Regions from separate parts of the Bacillus sp. ISL-75 genome, predicted to be linked through region 2. Evidence: predicted binding sites of a transcription regulator. Region 2 holds the regulator's gene; each other region holds the start of a gene.
The links. Region 2 encodes LexA, which represses DNA repair genes until DNA is damaged. Its sites were predicted from a motif close to CGAACATATGTTCG; they were not measured.
Positions count from the first base shown of each region.

Region 1 (2,208 bases), on a different contig from region 2:
TTAATTCCGTGTATGATTTTTCATTCATGAAAATCACCCCTGTTGCTTTTTAAAATTATATGGTTTTTTTGGAAGAATATCATTAGTTTTTATAATTTTCTGATAAATATTTCTTTACATGAATTTTGTGAATAAATTAGGAACAATTCAGAAAAGTGAGGGAATTAAAAACCAGTAGTGGTAAGATATGGTGGATAATATGAAAAGGAGTTGAATGGGTTGAAGCATCCTCAAATCGAAGAATATGAGATAAATACGTGGACGATGTTTGTAGAACCGGTGACATATGGAGGGAAAATTTATTCACGTGCTGTAGAATTAGAAGATGAATTCTTGTCACCCTTTAAGCCATTGGATATCATCAAAAAAGGCTGCGTTTATTTTGGTGTTGATTACGAAAGCAGGAAAAAGGGAACAAGACAACTAATTGGCTATTCTCGAAAAATCCCAATTGTTATTGAACCAATTAACCACATCTATTTTTTTCCTACCGTATCGCCGCAAACTCCTGAGTGTATATGGATTTCACTTGAGCATGTGGAGTGTTATCGTCGCGTATCCTCTAAGAAAACGATGATTATTTTCCGCAATAAGCAATCTCATGTTTTTCCAGTTTCAATTGGTACAATTGAGGGGCAAATGTTAAGAACCTCATTACTAAAAACAAAACTTTTGCAAAGAATAGAAAGTAATGGGAGAAAGTTATTTTATCAGCCTAACGGGCCCCAGTCGTTAAATGCCTTGGAAAGATCCCGTGAATATGATGCTGATTCCCATTTAAAAGACCCGAAATAAAGGGTTGAATTTTCTTAACTATTAACGGGACAGATGTTTTTTTAATAAATAGGCCTCCATTAATTCTTGAACTTTGTTGCGGATTCTTGGATTAAAGTAATTATGATTTTCTTCATAGCCTTTATAAATAAACCTGTATAACGTAAAAGCATCGTCCCGTTTTGTTTCAATCACCTGAAGTTTATTCTTTTTCATATATAGTTTTACCTCAGCAAGTTCCCTTTGGATCTCCTTCATCGTTTCCTCAATCAAATCCAAATATGGTTGTTTTAATTTAAACGGGCTATTTGCAACTACAGTTAAATCCCTGTTTAAGATAATTAGAACCATTGGTAAATACATAGCCTTTTCCATTATGTCTCGATCATCTTCGGGGATTCTGGTCATTTTTTCAGTCACACCTTTCTATATTAATCGAACAAACGTTCTTCTTTATTTTACAAAAAAGAACCGTCAAAAGCAATAGGACTTTCCATTTACAAAAACTCGTCATTGGACGAGTTTTATTTATTGAAATGTTTAGTTGATATATGAGAAAGTTTTTATTAATAGAAGGATAACTGATAGGGGAAAATGAATTAAATGAAGAAACCCTGAAAAAAGAAAAAACAGTCATAAATTTAGGAGAATAAAAAACCTGGATGAATAGGTGATAAACAATGAGATCTGATAAATATCAAACCAAGAAAAAGAGAAGATGGCCATCCGTCTTACTTGTCTTCTTACTGCTAATAGGTGCAGGGGCAGGTTATGCTTATTATCAATACAAGCAGGGCGTTAACCAATCATTAAAAAAAATGAATAACAAAGCATCAAATGTTGTCTATGCTTTCGAAGGAAAAAAGGATCAGTATGGAGGGACAAATATCCTTGTGCTTGGTAGTGATGCTAGAGGAAAGGAAAAATCTCGGGCAGATACAATCATGATTGTTCATTATAATGAAGACAAAGGAACATTTAAACTAACTTCTATTATGAGGGACAGTTACCTTGAGATTCCGGGGCATGGACAGCATAAAGTTAACTCCGCATTCGCACGCGGTGGTCCAGAATTAATGAGACAAACGATTAAGCAAAATTTTGATATTGACCTCCAATACTATGTCATTGTGGACTTTCAAGGATTTGTGCAACTAATTGATGAAGCATTCCCCAATGGTGTAGAGATAGATGTGGAAAAGAAAATGTCAAAAAATATTGATGTCACTTTAGAACCAGGTCTACAAAAATTAAATGGAGCAGAAATGCTCGGGTATGTCCGCTACCGTCATGATGCGATTGGTGATTTTGGAAGGGTAGAACGTCAACAAAAAGCGGTTAAGGCCATTGGGGACCAATTGATGGGCCTCCAAACGATTCCAAAACTCCCGAAGCTAATTGGAGTTGTCACGCCTTATGTGAATACAAATATGA
Region 1 is NZ_JAGGQX010000052.1:678-2,885, forward strand. Features, by position in the region: gene J7E63_RS20135 (IDEAL domain-containing protein) at 1-28, opposite strand, end outside; gene J7E63_RS20140 (competence protein ComK) at 220-795, shown strand; gene J7E63_RS20145 (YhjD family protein) at 817-1,182, opposite strand; gene J7E63_RS20150 (LCP family protein) at 1,455-2,208, shown strand, end outside.
Region 1: the regulator LexA is predicted to act here: its motif matches at 1,211-1,224, upstream of J7E63_RS20145 (YhjD family protein).

Region 2 (2,208 bases):
TAATAAATGAAAAATCCCCTCACGATTAAAATCATAGCCACTAGCCTTTTCCCTAATTACCCTATCAATCTCAAAGTGATAGGTGTTAGCTAGTTGCGTTAATTCCTCTTCCTGACGCTTTAACGAAGTTTCTTGTGTTTCCTTATTTGTGCTGACACGGCAGTATATAATTGCTTTCATAAAAATTCCTTTCTATTCACCAACGGCACTAGCAAATTCATTCTTAGATGAGACTTCTTTACTCACCGGAATGATAATTTCTTCACCAGGAAAAATTTGATCATCATCTAATTCATTATGCTTTTTTATCCAAGCAACAAACTCCTTGTTTGATAATGAATGTTGACCCGAAAATTGATTAGAGATTTTCCATAGTGAATCTCCTTCTGTGATTGTAACCTTTAAAAAATTTTCTTGCGCGTTGGAATGATGTTGGAATGATAATATGATTGAAAGTGAACAACTTAAAATAATAAGAGTAATAGCATAGGAGTATTTGTTCCATAATTTTTTCATAAATAACACCTCTATAAGAATGTATGTTCGTTTTATTATTTTCATTATAAATCGAACGTTTGTTTGTTGTCAACCATATTTTCGAACTTATGTTTGTATAAAAAATGCGAACATGTTATAATAAAGTCAACATTAACCAGGCGAGGTGGATTTTATCATGGCTAAAATATCAAAGAGGCAGCAAGATATCTTAGACTTCATTAAAAGTGAGGTTAAGAGTAAAGGATATCCCCCTTCAGTAAGGGAAATTGGAGAAGCGGTTGGACTCGCATCCAGTTCTACTGTTCACGGACATCTAGCAAGATTGGAAAGCAAAGGACTTATTAGACGGGATCCTACAAAACCAAGAGCAATTGAAATATTAGAAGCAGATGTTGCTGCACATATACCAAGAAATACAGTTGTCAATGTTCCAGTGGTTGGGAAAGTAACTGCAGGACTCCCAATAACAGCGATTGAAAATGTGGAAGAGTATTTTCCGCTTCCAGAAAGTCTTGCACCTGCAGATGAACAAGTTTTCATGTTAGAAATCATGGGTGAGAGTATGATAGAAGCTGGGATCCTAGACGGGGATTATGTAATTGTGAAACAGCAGCCAACCGCTAATAACGGGGATATTGTTGTAGCAATGACCGAGGAAGATGAAGCCACCTGTAAAAGATTTTTCAAGGAAAAAGATTACATACGCCTGCAGCCGGAAAATTCTACAATGGACCCTATTATATTAAGGAATGTTTCGATTTTAGGTAAAGTTATTGGGGTTTACCGACATATTCATTAAGTTTAAGAGAGTTGGCATACACGTGCCGACTCTTTTTTTGTTGTGCTAATCAACCTAAAGCTGAAGTAATTACGGAAGCCGGGATAGAGTGGGTCTACGCGACCGTTCCAGCAGAATCTCTACGAGTTGGGGCACGTAGAGACGGCCTACGTGACCGTTCTAGATGAATTTCTAGAAGTTGGGGCACGTAGAGGCGGCCTACGTGACCGTTCTAGATGAATCTCTACGAGTTGGGGCACGTAGAGGCGGACTACGTGACCGTTCTAGAAGTATCTCTACGAGTCGGGGCACGTAGAGACGGACTACGTGACCGTTCTAGATGAATCTCTACGAGTTGGGGCACGTAGAGGCGGACTACGTGACCGTTCTAGAAGTATCTCTACGAGTAGGGGCACGTAGAGACGGCCTACGTGACCGTTCCAGAACAATTTCACAGAGTTGGGGCACGTAGAGGGGGGCTATGTGACCGTTCCAGAAGAATTTCTACGAGTTGGGGCACGTAGAGGCGGCCTACGTGACGGTTCCAGAAGAATTCATAGAGTTGGGGCGCGTAGTGGCTTTCCTACGCGACCGTTCCAAAGGAATAACAATGAGGTCGTGTACTGTTGTCACTATGACAGAAGAGCTGCATTCATTCTCAAACTAAAAAGGAGCAGCCATAAGCCACTCCTTTATCTGCCTATTTCGCTATTCTTGCTTGTATTTCAGATAGTTTCACCTTAAAAAGCACTTTATATACTTTCGTGTCCCCTTCATTAAAACTGGAATGAGTAACATACGTTCCTTTCAAGGTCTTGCGCTGTTCATCAAATAGAAAACATTCCTGACCTTTTATTCCTGATTCTATCAAACTTAAAATAAGGTCAGGCTTCTTATACGTCTTTTCTCGTAGTATTTCTTGGGTTAGAGCA
Region 2 is NZ_JAGGQX010000071.1:27,278-29,485, reverse strand. Features, by position in the region: gene J7E63_RS25835 (YneB family resolvase-like protein) at 1-180, opposite strand, end outside; gene yneA (cell division suppressor protein YneA) at 193-516, opposite strand; gene lexA (transcriptional repressor LexA) at 674-1,297, shown strand; gene J7E63_RS25820 (hypothetical protein) at 1,977-2,208, opposite strand, start outside.

Region 3 (2,208 bases), on a different contig from region 2:
TCCAGGTGTAGCCGAAACAAAAATGATATTCTGGATATGCTTTTCGAACTCATCAAACATTAACGGCCGGTTATCAAGCGCTGATGGCAGACGGAAGCCATGATCAACAAGCACTTGTTTCCGCGCTTTATCCCCATTAAACATCCCTCTCACTTGCGGCAAGGTAACATGCGACTCATCAATCACCATCAAAAAGTCCTTTGGAAAATAATCAAGCAGTGTATAAGGTGTCGAGCCCGCATCCCTTAAGGTTAAATGGCGCGAGTAATTTTCAATCCCTGAGCAAAAACCCATTTCACGCATCATTTCCAGGTCATAACGCGTCCGCTGTTCAAGTCGCTGAGCTTCGAGCAATTTATTTTCATCTCGCAGTTCTTCCAGACGACCTTCCAGTTCTTTTTCAATATTTTCAATCGCTATTTTCAGCTTTTCTTCCCTTGTAACGAAGTGGGAAGCTGGAAAAATCGCTACATGTTCTCGTTCCCCAATGATTTCTCCTGTTAATGCATCGACCTCACGAATCCGATCGATTTCATCACCAAAAAACTCGACACGCATGCAGTGTTCATCACGAGAAACAGGGAAAATCTCAACAACATCGCCACGGACACGAAAAGTTCCGCGCTTGAAATCGATATCGTTTCGGTCGTATTGGATATCGACTAATCGACGCAATAGTTGATTGCGTTCCACTTCCATACCCGTTCTAAGCGATAACACCATTTCACTATATTCTTCAGGAGAACCTAATCCATAAATACAGGAAACAGAGGCAATCACAATCACATCTTTCCGTTCGAATAGGGAAGATGTCGCCGAGTGCCGCAGTTTATCAATTTCATCGTTGATACTAGCATCTTTTTCAATGAAGGTATCGGTCTGTGGGACGTAAGCCTCTGGCTGAAAGTAATCATAATAGCTGACAAAATACTCGACTGCGTTGTTTGGGAAAAATTCTTTAAACTCACTGTAGAGCTGTCCAGCTAGTGTTTTGTTGTGGGCGATAACAAGGGTAGGTTTATTTACTTCTTTAATCACATTGGAAATCGTAAATGTTTTACCCGTACCTGTAGCGCCAAGCAGCGTCTGCTGGCGTTTATTGTTTCGAATACCCTCGACTAGTTGTCTGATTGCCTCGGGCTGATCCCCTTGTGGCGAGTACTTTGAAACTAATTCAAATTGGTCCTTCACAAATATTCCCCCTCCCGAAATATCAATCACTTTCAGCATATGTACCTTGTTAATGGACCGGGATGGTTGCTTTCAAGTGTATCCACTAAAATTCATATTAACATTTTACCACATTCACCTAAAAACAAACCAATAATATGCGAACGAATATTCGTTTTTTTAAATTTCAACACAAAAAGCCTGCCATTTTCCTGACAGACTCACTAAAACTTCGAATGTATTAACTCTTATTAATGGCCCTCTGCTTCATTTTTTCTGCCATCCAAAACCCTGCTGTTAACGAGAAGGCATCCACTACGATGAGCACAAATGTGTTGGTATACCCTTTATATACTGAAGTAGCAATCAGGGCAACGGTTAAAATTAGACCGATGACCCGGTTGTAAGTAACCCTTGTAAAAAGCAAGACCAGCAGCCCTGGAAGAATAAGTGCTGAAAAATATCGAATAACGGTTTCCAATGAGTACACCTCATTCATACATTAATTTCTGTTAGTTCATTCTAGAAATTATTGCACATAATTGCAACAAAAATGATACATGAACTGCCTTTCGAAGCGCCTTAGCTTATTTTTCCATTCTAACATTGATCATACCTTCGTTTTGCTGTGTGAATAAACTAGTTACCACGAATCCCAGGAGAGAAAGCAGAATAGGGAGGACCACCGTATGAAACCCAAATGCATTTGGATAAAATTGATCTAATAAAATATAAGAACCCATCCCTAAAACCATCGAAGTGATTGCCCCGTATTTATTGCCCTTTCTCCAATATAATCCTAAAATAACCGGCCAAATAAAGACCGACTCGAGTCCCCCAAAAGAAAACAGATTCAGCCAAACGATTAAATCAGGTGGACTTAACGAGAACAGAATGACCACAATTCCAATTATCGCCGTCACGCTGAAACTAACCTTTTTCACAAGGTCGTTCCCTGCATCCGGCTTAATGTAATTTAAATAGACATCTTTTACAAGAGCAGAGCTAACCAAAATTAATAGAGCGTCCACCGTCGAC
Region 3 is NZ_JAGGQX010000023.1:129,726-131,933, forward strand. Features, by position in the region: gene uvrB (excinuclease ABC subunit UvrB) at 1-1,191, opposite strand, end outside; gene J7E63_RS11195 (DUF2198 family protein) at 1,412-1,651, opposite strand; gene panF (sodium/pantothenate symporter) at 1,758-2,208, opposite strand, start outside.
Region 3: the regulator LexA is predicted to act here: its motif matches at 1,332-1,345, upstream of uvrB (excinuclease ABC subunit UvrB).